Regions from separate parts of the Mycobacterium montefiorense genome, predicted to be linked through region 3. Evidence: riboswitches for the same ligand, from Rfam matches in the RefSeq annotation. Region 3 holds a riboswitch; each other region holds the start of a gene.
The links. A riboswitch is a leader RNA that binds a small molecule or an ion and turns the genes downstream of it on or off. The one in region 3 is predicted to bind cobalamin.
Positions count from the first base shown of each region.

Region 1: linked by a shared signal. The riboswitch ahead of H7K34_RS16025 ((2Fe-2S)-binding protein) and the one ahead of H7K34_RS10920 (CbtB domain-containing protein) in region 3 are both predicted to bind cobalamin.
Region 2: linked by a shared signal. The riboswitch ahead of metE (5-methyltetrahydropteroyltriglutamate--homocysteine S-methyltransferase) and the one ahead of H7K34_RS10920 (CbtB domain-containing protein) in region 3 are both predicted to bind cobalamin.
Region 4: linked by a shared signal. The riboswitch ahead of H7K34_RS05800 (PPE family protein) and the one ahead of H7K34_RS10920 (CbtB domain-containing protein) in region 3 are both predicted to bind cobalamin.

Region 1 covers NZ_JACKVL010000013.1:567,931-572,137, reverse strand. Annotated here, with positions in the region: gene miaB (tRNA (N6-isopentenyl adenosine(37)-C2)-methylthiotransferase MiaB) at 1-151, opposite strand, end outside; gene recX (recombination regulator RecX) at 196-717, opposite strand; gene recA (recombinase RecA) at 683-1,723, opposite strand; cobalamin riboswitch at 1,885-2,018, shown strand; gene H7K34_RS16025 ((2Fe-2S)-binding protein) at 2,061-2,738, shown strand; gene H7K34_RS16020 (DUF3046 domain-containing protein) at 2,753-2,947, opposite strand; gene H7K34_RS16015 (glycosyltransferase) at 2,971-4,137, opposite strand; gene H7K34_RS16010 (limonene-1,2-epoxide hydrolase) at 4,188-4,207, shown strand, end outside.
Region 2 covers NZ_JACKVL010000007.1:161,937-166,143, forward strand. Annotated here, with positions in the region: gene H7K34_RS05415 (DUF3556 domain-containing protein) at 1-304, shown strand, start outside; gene metE (5-methyltetrahydropteroyltriglutamate--homocysteine S-methyltransferase) at 310-2,580, opposite strand; cobalamin riboswitch at 2,719-2,968, opposite strand; gene H7K34_RS05425 (NAD(P)H-binding protein) at 2,971-3,612, opposite strand; gene H7K34_RS05430 (TetR/AcrR family transcriptional regulator) at 3,652-4,207, opposite strand, start outside.
Region 3 covers NZ_JACKVL010000012.1:270,547-274,753, forward strand. Annotated here, with positions in the region: gene clpC1 (ATP-dependent protease ATP-binding subunit ClpC) at 1-1,151, shown strand, start outside; gene H7K34_RS10915 (YbjQ family protein) at 1,231-1,608, shown strand; cobalamin riboswitch at 1,629-1,789, shown strand; gene H7K34_RS10920 (CbtB domain-containing protein) at 1,773-1,982, shown strand; gene H7K34_RS10925 (CbtA family protein) at 1,989-2,792, shown strand; gene H7K34_RS10930 (histidine phosphatase family protein) at 2,789-3,340, shown strand; gene H7K34_RS10935 (Cpe/LpqF family protein) at 3,341-4,207, opposite strand, start outside.
Region 4 covers NZ_JACKVL010000007.1:246,285-250,491, forward strand. Annotated here, with positions in the region: gene H7K34_RS05800 (PPE family protein) at 95-1,735, opposite strand; cobalamin riboswitch at 1,865-2,045, opposite strand; gene H7K34_RS05805 (PucR family transcriptional regulator) at 2,087-3,685, opposite strand; gene pruA (L-glutamate gamma-semialdehyde dehydrogenase) at 3,769-4,207, shown strand, end outside.

The sequences.
Region 1 (4,207 bases), on a different contig from region 3:
GGATGTAACCGGCCGCCTCGAGCAGGCCCGCGAGCCGCTCGGAGTCGTGGACGTTCATTTGGCAGCCATAAGTGCGAACTTGATAGGTGCGCGCCGACCCAGCCACGGCCCCGGAGAGGCTCGCGGCGTCTGGCGCCACTGTCGAAGTCACGGGGCCATGCTACGGCGACCGGGGCCGAGGGCATTAACCCGCAGCTAGACCCGGCGGCGTTCTCGTTCGGCGTTCAGCTCGGCGAGGACGACCTCGCAGGCCAGGTTCTGGCTATAGCCACGGCGCGCCAGCATCCCCACCAGCCGTCGAGTGATCCGCGCGTCGTCCCCGCTCAGCGTCTCCCGTCGTAGCTTGGCCTGTACCAGTTCTTCGGCCCGGCCTCGCTCTGCACCGGCGTCGATCCCGGCCAGCACCGTGGTGATGACCTCTTTGTCGACACCTTTGGTGTGCAGCTCGGCGGCCAAGGCGTGCTTGCTCTTTCCCACCCTGGCGTGCCGGGACTGCACCCACTGTTCGGCGAAGTCCCGGTCATTCACCAACCCGACAGCGGCCAGCCGATCGAGCACCCGGGCACTGACGTCGCCGGGGTATCCGCGTTTCGCGAGCTGGCCGGACAACTCGGCCCTGGTGCGCGCCCTCGCGGTGAGCAGGCGCAGGCACAACGCCCGCGCCTGCTCTTCGCGGGCAGGCTCAGAAATCGACGGGGGCGGGGAGGACGTCGTCATCGGTCACCACCGCACCGATGCCCATCTTTTCCTTGATCTTCTTCTCGATCTCGTTGGCGATATCGCCGTTCTCCATCAAGAAGTTGCGGACGTTCTCCTTACCCTGGCCGAGCTGTTCGCCCTCGTAGGTGAACCAGGAACCGGACTTGCGGACGAAGCCCTGGTCCACGCCCATGTCGATCAGCGAGCCTTCCCGGCTGATGCCCCGACCGTAGAGAATGTCGAACTCGGCCTGCTTGAACGGCGGTGCCACCTTGTTCTTGACCACCTTGACCCTGGTGCGGTTACCGACCGCGTCGGTGCCGTCCTTGAGCGTCTCGATCCGGCGCACATCCAGGCGCACCGATGCGTAGAACTTCAAGGCCTTTCCACCCGTGGTGGTTTCCGGACTGCCGAACATCACCCCGATCTTCTCGCGGAGCTGGTTGATGAAGATCGCCGTGGTTCCCGAATTATTCAGCGCGCCAGTCATTTTCCGCAACGCCTGACTCATCAGCCGGGCTTGCAGCCCGACGTGGCTGTCACCCATCTCGCCTTCCAGTTCCGCACGCGGCACCAGCGCGGCCACCGAGTCGATGACCAGGATGTCGAGTGCGCCGGAGCGGATCAGCATGTCGGCGATCTCAAGGGCCTGCTCACCGGTGTCGGGCTGGCTGACCAGCAGGGAATCGGTGTCGACGCCGAGCTTCTTGGCGTAGTCCGGGTCCAGGGCGTGCTCGGCGTCAATGAACGCCGCGACGCCGCCGGCGGCCTGAGCGTTGGCCACCGCGTGCAGGGCGACGGTGGTCTTACCCGAGGACTCCGGGCCGTAGATCTCCACGACCCGGCCGCGCGGCAGGCCGCCGATGCCCAAGGCCACGTCCAGCGCGATGGATCCAGTCGGAATGATCGAGATCGGTTGACGTGTCTCTTCGCCGAGACGCATCACCGAGCCTTTGCCGTAGCTCTTCTCGATCTGGGCCATCGCCAGCTCGAGAGCCTTCTCGCGGTCGGGGGCTTGCGCCATGGTGCCTCTCCTATAGTCGATGTGTTCGATGACCGGTTTCGGTCGGTTGGGCGAGACATTAGAGATGGCCACCGACAAGTCGACATCTCCGAACGATCACCACAGTAGCCGAACACCTGTTCGATTCAAGTTCGACACGCCGCGCGTGTGGCAACATCGGCTACCGAAAGGGCGTCGACGGGCCTGCAGGAAAAAGCTGAGGAAACCGGTGCGAATCCGGTGCGGTCCCGCCACTGTGATCGGGCGTCGCATTGCGACCCGAGAGCCAGATACTCACCGTCGGCGCTTCCTCACTAGACGCTGGGGCGGACCTCCCCAGAGAGGGTGGCGCGCACGCATGGATATCTCCTGCGAGCTTGCCCAAATATCTTCCTACAAAGGATTTTTCGCGCTCACGGTGGGCGGCACCGGAGCAGGGTGGCATCCGGTCCGACAGGACTACGCCGACGGCTTCACCGGTTTGATCGACACCACCGCGCAGCACTACCACACGACTGACCTACGGATCGGCGCCTCGCTGGTTCATCTCGGCCATGCCACCCGGCTGTGGTCACCGGTGCTGGCATGCGCTTTGGCCCACGACGTTGTTCCAGACCTCGACGACCTGCAACGTGCCGACGACGGGGCGCCGCTGCGCATGCCCGAACCCATCGGAACAGCGGTGCCGGAAATCTCCGCGGAGTTGTTGTACGGCGTTGTGGTGCAACAACATATGCAGCCGTTCGAGGCAGGTCTGCGGGTCAAGCTGGCGCCTGTCCTGCTGGCAGGCAATATCGCGTCCGCACTCGTCGGCGCGTCGCGGGCGCTGCTCGTGGCCCGGCCCGACCTGCGCGCACGGATTGTCGAGATCACCGGTTCCCTGCTGGACACCGGCGTGCTGTCCGGATCCGGTGCTATCAGCGGCTCGCATCTGGGCTTCAAGCGCAACAGCTGCTGCCTGTTCTATCGCCTCCCGGGGCGAGCAGTGTGCGGCGACTGCGTCTTTCGCCAGGCACCACGATCAAGCCGGAGATGAGTATGCGAAAAAGCTCACCACTGCTCGCGGGGCACATCGAAGTCGACGCACAACGCCCGCCAGACATCGCGAGGTTCGACGCCGTCTTCGATCGCCTGCGACGCGGTTCGGCCGTCAAAACCGGGCAGCACGTGGTCTACCAGCACCGAAGCGCCGTACGCGGTGCCGAACCGCAGCACCACCCGCTCGTTGAACTCCGTCAGCCGCACGCCAGCCAACATACCGATCGCAGTCATCCCGCGAGCGCCAGCGCTCGGTGGCATATCCGCACCGGGTCGGCGACGCGGTGGATGCCGGCCGCGGCCGTGCGTGCGGCCTCGCGGTAGCGGGGTGCCGACAACACTTCGCTGACCGCCTGGACCAACGCGTCGGCCGTCAACGGCCGGATCAGCCGCGCGCTCCCCTGGCGCATCACCCGATTGGCGATCTCCCACTGGTCGCCGCCGCCGGGCACCACCACCAGCGGCACCCCGGCCAGCAGCGTTTTGGCCACCATTCCATGGCCGCCGCCACAGATCACCACATCGGCATGCGCCAACAGCTCGTCCTGGCGTCCCAGCCCGACCACCGCCCACGACGGCACCGTCAGCTCCGGTCCGTCCAGCCGCGACACCAACAGACGCGATCCCGCCGGCAGCGTCTCGCCCGGCGTCAAGCACGCCAGCGCAACCTCGGCGAGACCCTCGGTGCCGATCAATGCGGTCGACGGCGCGACCACAACCACCGGCCCCGAGCCGGCCGGGACCTCGAGGATCTGATCGGTCGGCTCGAAGTGCAGCGGCCCGACCACGACGGCCTCGGCCGGCCAGTCCGGCCGGGAAACCTCCAGCGCGGGCAGTGTGGCGATCAGCCGCCGCAGCGGCCCCCGATCGCGCGCCGGCAACCCGATCTCGACGCGGGATCTCTCACGTTGCTGCTGGCCCGCGCGCACGGAACGCGCCGTCATCGCCCGCATCGCGGCATCACGCAGCCGGCCGCGAATGCCGGTCGCCGGGGCTAGCCCGCTGCCGATCGGCGGCAACCCCTTCGACGGCAGATACAGCGGATGCGGGTTCAGCTCGATCCACGGGATGTCCAGTAGCTCGGCGGCCATGCCGCCGCCGGCGGTGATCACGTCGGACACCACCAGGTCGGGTGCCAGGTCGCGCAGCGCCGGCACGTTGAGCACCGCCATCCGCGCCGCGCGCCGGTGGATTCGGGCCCCGGCGTCGAGGTCTTCATCGGTCGCCGCGAGCCCGTCGAGTGCGACAGCCGCGATGCCCACGTCGCGGGCGGCTTGGATCCATTCCTCGCCGGTGAACAGGGTGGCTTCGTCGCCCGCGTCCCGGAAACGCTGACACAGCGCGATCGCGGGAAACGCGTGCCCAGGATCCGGCCCGGCGACCACGGCGACTCGCACCGCCTTACCCTGCCACAGCGGCCGACCGGCACGCGCCCTACGCTGGCACCATGACCGAGCTGACCGGAAC
Region 2 (4,207 bases), on a different contig from region 3:
CTACGTCATCACCGACGGGGAGCGGATCTGCAGCACCGCGATCGGATGGAATTTCGGCGACGGCCATATGCACAACGAGCAGTTGATCGCCGCGATGCAGCAGCGCTGCGGCTTCCTGCCTGGCGAAGTGCGGGTCGTGCTACTCGACGCTCAGCCGATCCACCGCCAGACCCAGTCCTATCGGCTGGTGGACGCCGCGACAGGCGAGTTCGAGCGCGGCATCGTCAAAGTCTCGGACATGGTCACCCGGCAGCCCTGGGCCGACGATGTGCCGGTCCAGGTGCTGTCCGAGCAAGCGGAGTAAACCGCTTAGACCCCCGCGCGGACTTCCTGCGCGGCGGCAACCATGTTCTGCAGCGAGGCGTTCACCTCGTCGGTGTTGCGCGTCTTCAACCCGCAGTCGGGGTTGACCCACAGCCGCTCCGCCGGAACGGCCCGCAGCGCCGCCCGCAGCGACTCGGCCATCTCGCCGGTGCTCGGCACCCGCGGCGAGTGGATGTCGTAGACGCCCGGGCCAACACTGTTGGCGAAGCCGACCGAGTTCAGGTCGTCCAGCACCTCCATGTGTGAGCGAGCCGCCTCGATCGACGTGACATCGGCGTCCAGGTCCGCGATGGCTCCGATCACCTCGCCGAACTCCGAATAGCACAGGTGCGTGTGGATCTGGGTCGAGTCATCGACGCCGGAAGTGGCCAGCCGGAACGACCCGACCGCCCAGCTCAGGTACTCGTCCTGATCAGCGCGACGCAGTGGCAGCAGCTCGCGCAGTGCGGGCTCGTCGACCTGGATCACCGCGATGCCGGCGGACTGCAGATCCACCGTCTCGTCGCGGATGTCCAGCGCCACCTGGTTGGCGGTGTCGGCCAACGGCTGGTCGTCGCGGACGAACGACCAGGCCAGGATCGTGACCGGGCCGGTCAGCATGCCCTTGACCGGCTTTTCGGTCAGGGACTGCGCGTACTTGGCCCATTCCACCGTCATCGGCTGCTCGCGGATCACGTCACCGAAAAGGACCGGCGGCCGCACGCAGCGGCTGCCGTAGGACTGCACCCAGCCGTTCTTGGTGGCGAAGAATCCGTCCAGCTGCTCGGCGAAGTACTGCACCATGTCGTTGCGCTCCGGCTCGCCGTGCACCAGCACATCGATGCCGAGGCCTTCCTGCAGCTTGATGACGTCGGAGATCTCCTGCTTCATCCTGCGGTCGTATTCGGCCTCGTCGATCTCACCGGCGACCAGCGCGGCGCGGGCCTTGCGGATCTCTACGGTCTGCGGGAACGAGCCGATCGTGGTGGTCGGCAGCGGCGGCAGGTGCAGCCGCTCTTCCTGGCTGGTGCGCCGCTGCGCGGCGTCGCCGCGGTGCGTACCGGACGTCACGATCGAGTCGATGCGAGCCCGGAGCTTGTCATTGTGCAGCCGCGGATCCTTCTTCCGGGAGGCCGCCGCGGCGTTGGAGGCCTCGATCTCCTCGGCGACCGCGTCGCGGCCCTCATGCAGCGCTCGGGACAGCGCCACCACCTCGGCGACCTTCTCCTGACCGAACGCCAGCCAACTGCGCAGCGCGTCGTCGAGGCCGGTCTCCGGTTCCAGCGAGTACGGCACGTGCAGCGTCGAGCACGACGTCGAGACGGCGACGTTGGCCGCCGAACCCAGTAGCGTCGCCAGCTTGCTCAGCGCCGCCTGCAAATCGGTGCGCCAGATGTTGCGTCCATCGACGACACCGGCCACCAGTGTCTTGTTGGCCAGCTCGGGCACCGCGGCGATCGCGGTGTCGGCACCGTAAACCAGGTCGACGCCGATCGCCTCGACGGGTGTGCGGGCCAGCGCTCCCAATGAGTCGCCGGGATCACCGAAGTAGGTGGCGACGTAAATGGCGGGCCGGTTGCTCACCTTGCCCAGCGCGTTGTACACGGCTTTGGCCAGCGCGGGGGCATCGGGGGAGATGTCGGTGACCAGAGCCGGCTCGTCGATCTGTACCCACTGCGCGCCGTTGTCGGCCAGCAGCGACAGCAGCTCGGAGTAAATCGGTAGCAGCTCCTGCAGCCGCTCGATCGGCGCGCCGCCACCGTTGACGCCCTTGCTCAGCAACAGGAAGGTGACCGGGCCGATCACGACTGGACGCGCTGGAATTCCCTGCCCTTGAGCCTCTTTGAGCTCGGAGAGCACCTTGTCCGGATTCAGCGAGAACTTCGTCGCAGGCTCGATCTCGGGAACGATGTAGTGGTAGTTGGTGTCGAACCACTTGGTCATTTCCAGCGGCGCGACGTCTTTGTTGCCGCGCGCCGCGGCGAAGTAGCGGTCCAGCTCGTCGGGAACCTGCGCGGCGCGAGCCGGCAATGCGCCCAGCATGACCGCGGTGTCGAGCATCTGGTCGTAGTAGGAGAAGGTGTTCACCGGCACCGAGTCCAGGCCCGCGTCGGCCAGGCGCTTCCAGGTGTCGCGCCGCAAGGTGGCGGCAATGTTTTCGAGGTCGGCTCGGCTGGTGCGTCCTGCCCAGTAGCCCTCGGTCGCGCGTTTGAGTTCCCGTTTCGGGCCGATGCGCGGAGAGCCGACAACTGTCGCTGTGAATGCTTGAGGGGTCACGATATTCGTCCTTCAATCGGCGTGGAGGTCACCGCCGGCGGACATGCAGCCGATCCGGTAGCGGTGCGCACCCTGTGCACGTATCGCAACGGCTGCAGCCTAGCGCCCATTCCACGAGGCGATGAGCCGCCGGGCGCGGCGCGCCCGGCACAGCTGGCAGGTCTCCGGACTTGCAGGCGCGCACCGGGTGGTGCTCCTAGTGGCCGTCGCTTCCCAGTCGTAAGACCAGTGCTTGCCAGAAACTCTGACGGCGGTCGTTCCTGCATACCGTTGCGGGACAGTCCCGGATTCTCACCGGGTTCCCTCTTACGAAGCGTTACTCACGTTGCTTCGTTCGATGCCGGCGCCGCGGGTGCGGCGCAAGCAGACCAGCTGCGAGGAGTAGTTTAGTCAGCCCGCCAACGCCACTGCGATCGGGATGTCCCCGTTGTTGAATTCGATGGTCCGCCGCAGGGTCGAATCGTTGGCAAGGGCGGCAGCCACCACGAGCGCGACATCGGCGCGGGATACCTCGCCCTTGCCCTGGCCGGCGACGATGCGACCGGTCGCCGGCTCCAGGGTGAGCCTGCCGGGACCCAACACCGTCCAGTCCAGTTCGCTGGCCCGCAAGTGGGCATCGGCGGCGGCCTTGGCCTCCGCGTAGGCGAAGAACGGATCGCCCTGCGGCACGCCGTGATCCGGCCCCGCGCCGAAGTACGACACCATCACGAACCGGTTGATGCCCGCCTGCCCGGCGGCGTCGATCACCCGGATTGCGGCATCACGGTCGACGGCATACGTTCGCGCCGGATCGCCGCCGCCCGCTCCGGCCGCGAAGACGACGGCGTCGTGCCCGGTCAACAGATCGGCCAGGGCATTCGTATCGAGCTGCTCGATGTCGGCCACCACCGGTTTGGCGCCGGTGGCGGCGACCTCGTCGGAATGGTCGGGATTGCGGAAGACCGAACTGACCTCGTCGCCGCGTTCGGTCAGGATGCGGGCGAGCTGCAGCGCAACCTTGCCGTGGCCGCCGATGACGAGGATTCGAGCCATACCCCGACCGTACGCGTCAGAACCCCCGCGGCGGCCCGGTCAGCTGCTCCGCAGTCCCTCGATTGCGAGGCCCATTATCCGTTTGGCTTGCCGCTTTCCCTCTGCTCCGTCTGCGACCCGCCACAGAAAACCCATCAGCAGCAGAACATCTGCGGGATCGAGGTCCGGCCGAAGGGACCCGTCGGTAATGCAGGCATCGACCAGCTGGCCGACTGCAGCGACAACCGGGGTATACGTTTCGTCGATCGCGTCCTGTAGCGCTGCACTGTGCAGTGCGTCGCCCAGACCGTGTTTGAGGCGAACGTAATCTGCCAATTTCTGGAACCACAAACGCAACGCATCCAACGGCGGGTGAGCCTGCAGCAACTTGGGCACCGAACCCACAAGTCGCTGGACGTCGTGACGGTATACCGCGAGGATCAACGCTTCCCGGGTGGGGAAATGGCGATACAGCGTTCCCGCACCGACGCCTGCTCGTTTGGCGATCTCATTGAGCGAGGTCGTTCCCGACGCGGCGAAGGCGTCGTGCGCAACTTCAATGATGTGCTCTCGATTGCGCAGGGCGTCGGCGCGGATCCCGGCGACAGCGTCGTCT
Region 3 (4,207 bases):
CCGAGCGCGAAAAGCAGTGGCGTTCAGGCGATATGGATGTGGTCGCCGAGGTGGACGACAACGAGATCGCCGAGGTGCTGGGCAACTGGACCGGTATTCCGGTGTTCAAGCTCACCGAGGCCGAGACCACGCGCCTGCTGCGTATGGAGGACGAACTACACAAGCGCATCATCGGTCAGGTCGATGCCGTCAAGGCCGTCTCCAAGGCGATTCGCCGTACCCGCGCCGGGCTGAAAGACCCCAAACGCCCGTCGGGCTCGTTCATCTTCGCCGGCCCGTCGGGTGTCGGTAAGACCGAACTGTCCAAGGCGCTGGCCAACTTCCTGTTCGGCGACGACGACGCGCTCATCCAGATCGACATGGGCGAATTCCACGACCGGTTTACCGCGTCGCGGCTGTTCGGTGCTCCGCCCGGATATGTCGGCTACGAAGAGGGTGGCCAGCTCACCGAGAAGGTGCGCCGCAAGCCGTTTTCCGTGGTGCTGTTCGACGAGATCGAGAAGGCGCACCAGGAGATCTACAACAGCCTGTTGCAGGTGCTCGAGGATGGTCGGCTCACCGACGGGCAGGGCCGCACGGTGGACTTCAAGAACACCGTGCTGATCTTCACGTCCAACCTCGGCACCTCCGACATCTCCAAGCCGGTGGGCCTGGGCTTCACCCAGGGTGGCGGCGAGAACGACTACGAGCGGATGAAGCAGAAGGTCAACGACGAGCTGAAGAAGCACTTCCGCCCCGAGTTCCTCAACCGCATCGACGACATCATCGTCTTCCACCAGCTGACTCGTGACGAGATCATCCAAATGGTCGACCTGATGATCGAACGCGTCGGCAAGCAGCTCAAGACCAAGGACATGGCGATGGAGCTGACCGACAAGGCCAAGTCGTTGCTGGCCAAGCGCGGCTTCGACCCGGTGCTGGGTGCTCGCCCGCTGCGGCGCACCATCCAGCGCGAGATCGAGGACCAGCTCTCCGAGAAGATCCTCTTCGACGAGGTCGGTCCCGGTCAGGTCGTTACCGTCGACGTGGACAACTGGGACGGCGAAGGTGCCGGCGAGGACGCGGTGTTCACGTTCGCCGGAGCGCGCAAGCCGCCGGCCGAGCCGGAACTGACGAAAGCCGGAGCGCACGCCGCGCCCGACAGCCAGTAGCACTACAGCAAAACGGGTGGTTAGTCTCTGACCGGACTAACCACCCGTTTTGCTGTGCTGAGAGCTAAGGGGTTCGGCTGTGCTGATCGTCACCACGAATGACCTTCCGGGCTGGGAGATTCGGCGCGTCTGCGGCGAAGTGTTCGGACTGACCGTTCGCTCGCGCAATGCGTTCGCCCAGTTCGGTGCCGGGCTGAAGTCGATGTTCGGCGGCGAACTGGCCGGCATGACCAAGAATCTCGCCGAGAGTCGCAACGAGGCGATGGGTCGGCTGATCGCCGAGGCGCGCAACCGCGGCGGCAACGCGATCATCGCGATGCGGTTCGACACCACTGAGATCGGCGACGTGTGGACCGAGATCTGCGCCTACGGCACGGCAGTGGAGGCGGTGCCGGTTACGGATGCCGCGAAGTACACCGCCAGCCAACTGGGCTACGGCGGACAGCCCGCGCAGTAGTGATTGGTTCTACTGTGCAGTCCGATTAGACTGACGACTGTTATCAGTTATTGCTGATGGGCAACGGAATCTGGTGAAATTCCAGAACGGTCGCGCCACTGTGGAGAGTCAGACCCGGAACCCGTCACGAAGGTGGGACGCGTCATTCCCAGAAGGAGTCAGCAGTGTCCAGTTCTGAGACGACCCGCGCACGCGCGATAGATTTGTCGGCGTCGAGCGCCGCGCTCTGGTTGGCGGCAACCGCTTTCCTGGCGTTGTTGGCGATTTACTTCGTCGGCGTCGATCAAGGTGCCGTGTCGCTGTTTGGCAGCGACACGCATGTGCACGAATTCGTGCACGATGCGCGCCACCTCCTCGGCTTCCCCTGCCACTGATCCGGCGTGGAGAAGCGTCTGATCGGACGCGGGCTGCTGGCGGGCGCAATCGGCGCCGTGCTGGCATTCGTATTCGCCCGTCTGTGTGCCGAACCCGTAATCGCCCGGGCGATCGACTTCGAAGACGGTCGTACCGACGCCGAGAATGCCCACGGTGTGCATGAGCATGGCGCGGAGCTGTTCACCCGCGGCGTGCAGTCCAACCCCGGACTGGGCTTTGGTGTGCTGATTTTTGGTGTCGCCATGGGTGCGCTGTTCGCCGTGCTGTTCTGCGTCACCTATGCCCGCACTGCAGGCCGTGCGGAAAGCCCTGCGCCGCGCCAACTTTCGCTGCTTCTGGCGGTGGGTGCCTTCGTGGCGGTCTACCTGGTGCCGTTCGTGAAATATCCGCCGAACCCGCCCGCCGTCGGTCAGTCCGATACCATCGGGGCCCGCACCGGCTGGTATCTGCTGATGGTGCTGGCGTCGGTGGTGCTGGCGAGCGGGGCGGTGTTGCTGGCCCGGCGACTGGCTGACCGATTCGGCCGGTGGAATTCACGGCTGCTCGCGGCCGGGGCTTACCTGGTCGCCGTCGTGGTGGTGATGGTGGCGTTACCAACGGTGGACGAGACGCCCGCGCCGTTGCGCGACGCCTCCGGCACGATCATCTACCCGGGCTTTCCCGCCGATGTGCTCTACGAATTCAGGCTGCTGTCGTTGGGCACGCAGCTGCTGCTGTGGGTCACCATCGGCCTGGTCTTTGCGATACTTGCCGATCGGTTGCTGACAGAGCGCTCCGAGAACGGACGGGTATCGAGCATCGCGGCGTGACGGAGGTCGTCCGGCTGACCCTGGTGTCGCACGCGATGACCGACGCGATGGCGGCGGTACGCTTTCCGGCCGACGAGCCGCTCAACGAAACCGGGTGTCGGCAGGCGAAAGCCGCTGTGGGCCTTGATAGCCCCGGGACACGTCACCTCGCCGGACCCGAGCGGCGCGCCCGCCAAACCGCGGAGCTACTCGGGTTGCAGGCCACGGCCGAGCCGCGGTTGGCCGACCTCGACTGTGGCAGCTGGCGTGGACAGACACTCGGTGCCGTGGCCGCGGCGGACCTTGAGGTGTGGCTGACCGAACCGGCATGCGCGCCGCACGGCGGGGAATCCGTCGTCGACCTCACCGAGCGGGTGGCTGGATGGCTGGCGTCGTTGATCGAAGAACCTTCGCGAATCGTTGCGGTGACCCATCCGGCAGTGATCCGGGCGGCGATCCTGGTGGCTCTCGGCATTGGGCCGAAGTCGTTCTGGCGCATCGATATTGCACCGGTTGCCGCAACGACGATGCATTACCGCAACGACTGCTGGACGCTGCGGCTGCACTGACTACTGCGGCGCGATCAGCGCGAACGCCCGCTTGGCGACCTGCAGCATCCAGCCCGTTACCTTCGGCCCATGATCGCGCGGCCAATTCAGCTGGAAGCTGACGACCCACGGCTGTTGCATCTTGTCGACGGCATACCAGCTGAAGGTCAGATCGCCTGGCAGGCCACCGGCTTTCGCCCCGATATAGGGCCAAACATTTCGGTCCAGCTGGATACCCGAGACCGCGGACAGGATCTGCTTGATCGGTGCAGCCTCGCCGACCGCGTCGGCTTGCAGCGCCGCATGGACTCGGCAGATGTCCTCGGCGCTGCCGTACCACTCCGCTCCGTACGCCGACGCCGGGGTGTGGGCGCGAGCCGGATCAGGTTCATACGGTGCTGAATTCGCCTGTGCCAGCAGCTGGGCGCGGACCTGCGGGGCCGCGTTCTGCCACTGGCTGCGCAGATCCGGTCGGCCCCAGCCGATGGAGAACAGCTCGTACATCGTGGGGAAGGGAGTCATGCTGGCCGGATCGTGATGGCCGGCCGTGGCGAGCGCGGATTCGATGGCGCGCGTGCCCATTCTTTCGATCAGCAAATCGGTAGCCATGTTGTCGCTGTTGGCGATCATCTTCGCGGCCGCGGTGCGCACCGAAACGTGGTCGCCCGGAGCAAGTCCCAAGCCCGACGAACCCACCGCCTTGCTCTTTTCGGTGACTGTCAACTGATCGTCCCAGGACACCGTGTGGTTGCGAATTGCGCCCGCCAATGCGTGCAACACGTAAAGCTTGAAAATCGATGCCAGCGGCAGAGATTCGCCGGTATTGGTGCCCACCACCGGATCGCAGCGGCCATTGTCGACCTTGGCGACCTGATAGGAGTACCGCGC
Region 4 (4,207 bases), on a different contig from region 3:
CAATGTTGGACAATCGCACTCCGCAAAGCGCAGGTCAAGACCCGGTATCCGACGAGTTATGGCAATCGACGGGCGCCCGACGGCCGGTGCGGTTCTAGGAGTCGGGGTCCCACGTGCCCGGCATCATCGGCATGCGCGGGCCGCCGCCGAACGCATCGTCTTCCAGCACCGTTAATCCGGCTGGCGCCGTGGCGGTCTCGGTGGGCCTGGTGCCGGAGAAGCCCGGGTTCCGGAGGGCGCGATCCGCAGCCACCGGCGACGGCCCTGACTCCAGGTCCAGGTATTCATAGCCGCGGCCGAGTTGTTTGGCCTTCGCCCGGCGACGGCGCCGATCCGGAGTCCGTTCGTCGGGCTGTGCCACCACAACTGCCGCCACGATGCCCGGCTTGGCCGCCTTCCTCGCACTGGCGTCGGCGGTTGCCGCCCGCTTGGCGTCCGCGGTCAGGCCACCGAGCAGGTAGGACAGCCCTTCGATGGTGGTGACGGGTGGTGCCGATGGCGGGGCGCCCGGGGTCGGGGGCGCGGGGGCCGCCGCAGGCGCCGGAGCTGGGGCGGACGCGGGGGCCGGAGCCGGAGCCGGCGGCGGAGGCGGGGTGGGTGCCAGTGCCGCCGGGACGAATGCGGGGGCCACGACGATCGGCACCACCGGGATGGCGGGCAGCCCTGCCAAACCCGTCAAGGCCGCCAAGCCGCCCGCCAGCGCGGGGAGCGCCAACGGCACCATGGACACAGTCAGGAGCGGCAGGATGATCGGGATCAGCACCAGCGTCTGTTCGAGCAACGTCTTGAGCAATGCGATGGTGTCGGTGATGATCGTGCCGATGGCTTCGATGGCGGCGAACAACAGAGTCCAGAAGATGGTCGCCGGATTGCCCGACGCGAACGCCGCCGCCAGGTCGGCCGCGATGAACGAAAAGGTCTGCGCCAGAAAGGCGAAGTACGATCCGAAATCCATCGGATAGCCGAGCGCAAACGCGATGTTGAAAGGGCTGAGGAAGCTCAGCGGATTGCCGAGGACGGGCCGCCACGGGTTGAATCCGGAGAACAGGGCCCGAAAGAACGGGTTGTCCTTCAGCAAATCTATGAGCGGCTGGATGAACTTCCTGTAGAAGTCGCCGAACCCGATCCGGTCCAACCATTCCAGGATCTGGCTCTGCCGATTGGGCGGTAGGGACGACGCGGCCGCCGGCGTGTCGGCCGCCATGACCTGTGGCGCCGGTTCGATTTCCGGTGCGGCGGCCACCGCTGCTGTCGCAACACCCTGGTAGGTGCTCATTACGGTGGCGGCCTGGACCCACATGCGCGCATAGTCGGCTTCGTTCAGCGCGATCGGAATGGTGTTGAGGCCGAAGAAGTTGGTTGCCGTCAGGGCGCCGTGGGTCGCGTGGTTGGCGGCCAGCTCCGGCAGGGACGGCATCGTCGCCAATGCCGCCGTGTAGGCGGTGGCCGTGAGTTCGTGCTCGGCCGCGATTGCCGCGCTGACGGCGCTGGCCTGTTCCAACCAGGCCAGATAGGGTGCGTGCGCGTCCACGTATGTCGCGGCCGTCGGGCCGTCCCAGGTTCCGGCCTGCACAGCGCCCAACAGTGCGGTCAGCTCGGCCGCCGTCTGCGCATATTCGACGCTCAATGCGCCCCACGTCAACGCGACGGCCAGCAAGGGGCCGGGCCCTGGCCCGCTGCTGAGCAGCGCCGAATGCACCTCCGGAGGTTCGGCCATCCAGATCGGCGCGGTCATCGGTCGGCGCCCTGCGTTATAACGAAAACCCTTGCGGGAATGATCAAATGGCGGGTGGGGACGACAAAGTCCACCCATGCAGAACGTGACATCTACGTTTGACAGCTCTCTCGGGGTACTCCGCCCCGGGTAGCAGGACGCAATGACGCGAGTGTCCTGGCTCTCGGATCGCTGCTCGCCTCGCCTTCCGGCCTGCTGGTCGTGGCAGTTGAGGGTCGCTCCCCGATGACAGTGGCGGGACCGCGCCGGATTCGCACCGGCTTCCTACATCGTCATCACCTTACGGGTGACATTGTCGCATCCGTTGCGCCCAAGCGAACGAGGGCCGAATCGGGCGAGAGGAAGCGCGGATCACGCCGAGCGTTCCAGCAGCCGCAGCCCCAGGGAAAACAGCAGCCGCACCTCGGGATCACCCAGTGAGGTCGACAGCCGCTTCTCGATCCGGCGCACGCGATAGCGAACCGTGTTGGGATGGACCTGCAGCCACTGCGCGGCCGCCGCGAAGTCGCCGAAGCTATCCAGGTAGACCCGAAGAGTCTCGGCCAGCACCGGGTCGCGGGTCCGCAGGTCGCGTATCCGGGGATCGACCAACCGCTCGTCGGATCCGACCAACGTGACGATCTCGTCGAGCAGGACGGTAGTGCGTGCCTCGGCCAGCGAGGTCACTTGTCCGATCGAAATCGGGTGTCGCTCAGCGCTATCGAGCACGCGATCGACCTCGCTGCGCGCCGCGGCAACGCCGGCCAAACCGGCGACCGGCGCGGCGATGGCGGCCCGCAGCTCAACTCCGAGTTCGGTGCGCAATGCGTTGATCGTGCCGCGGACCCACGAGGTGACCGACCGGGCCGCCGAGGTCTGGGGCAGCAACACATAGATGCGCGCGCCATCCGAGGCTACCTGGGAGTCTCGGCGAAAAGCGCTGGCGCTCAACGCTAAAACGTCGGTCAGCCGCGGGTGACGGGGACCGGCGTCCTTCGCGTCCCAGGCGATCAGCGCGGCGGTACCGTCAGTGGCCAGGCCCAGTTCGCGGGCGATCCCCGCCACGTCGGCCGGTTCGCCGTCGGTGAGGCCGAGCAGTTGCTGCACCCGTCGCGCATGCGTCGATGGCCGGGCCGCCAGCCGGAACATGATCCGGGCGGCCAGCACCGCCGCGCCGCGCAATATCTCCTCGGCGTCGTCGGCCAGCGGCGCCGACCCCTGCTGCACCCAGATAGTGCCGGCGAACACCGGCGGTCGCCGCGGCCCGGCCGGCGGCTGATAGATGCCGATCGCCAGCCTCGGCCGCAGGCGCAACTCCGGACGTTCGTCGACGCGGACCACCTCGCCGCTGGCCCGCAGCGCGTCGAAGATGCCCCACTGGCCGATCCACTCGAGATGTTCGGGCGGCCCGGCCCGGCCCAGGATGGACAGCCGGCGCAGCTCGTCGGCCTCGTCGTTGGAGGCCGAGTAGGCGAGCACGTGCGACTGCGCGTTTTCGATGCTGACCATGCCGTGGATGCGGTCAGCCAGTGACTGCGCCAAGCCGAACAGGTCGGTGCCGGAGTCGTCCATCGGATCGGCCCGATCGCCGTGGTGCTCCAAGACGTGGTTGACCAATTGATAGATCCGCTCCCAGCGGGCCTGCGGTTCCACGGCCACCACCGCCGACCCCACCGCGACGGCCTTGATCACCAGTGCGGTCGACGGCTCCTTGGCGAAGATCGCCACCGGGGCGCGCTCGCGAGCCTGCTTGTCGATCCATCGCAGCGCCTCGTCGTCGCTGACGCCGAGCAGAAAGAACACGTCGGCCAACCCGGCGGCCGCCGCCAGGCCCAGACGGACGTCGTCGGAATCGATCAGCGCCGCCGACCCCACCGGCAGGTCCAGGCCGCGCGGGGCGTCCACCAGGCTGACCAGCGTCGCATCCAGCGCCAACAGCAGCTGGCCCAGTCCAACCCCAGGCACCCGCATGTTGTCCGATTCTACTACAAAGCCCGGATGATCTTATCCGATCAGCTAACAGTATGAGGGGCGGTGCCGAGGATCCTGGCAGCATGGATGCGATCACCCAGGTGCCGACACCGGTCAACGAGCCGGTCCACGACTACGCCTCGCACTCTCCCGAACGCGCCCGCCTGCACGTCGAACTGGCCGAGCTGGCGGATCATCCGATCGACCTCCCGCATGTCATCGCCGGTTCGCACCGAATGGGGGACGGTGAACGCATCGATGTCGTCCAGCCGCACCGGCACGCCGCCACGCTGGGCACCCTGACCAACGCCGGGCACGCCGACGCGGTCGCGGCCATCGAAGCCGCGATGGCCGCGAAGAAGGACTGGTCGGCAATGCCTTTCGACGAGCGCGCCGCCGTGTTCCTGCGGGCCGCCGACCTGCTGGCGGGTCCGTGGCGGGAGAAGATCGCCGCCGCGACGATGCTCGGCCAGTCCAAGTCCGTTTACCAGGCCGAGATCGATTCCCCGTGCGAGCAGATCG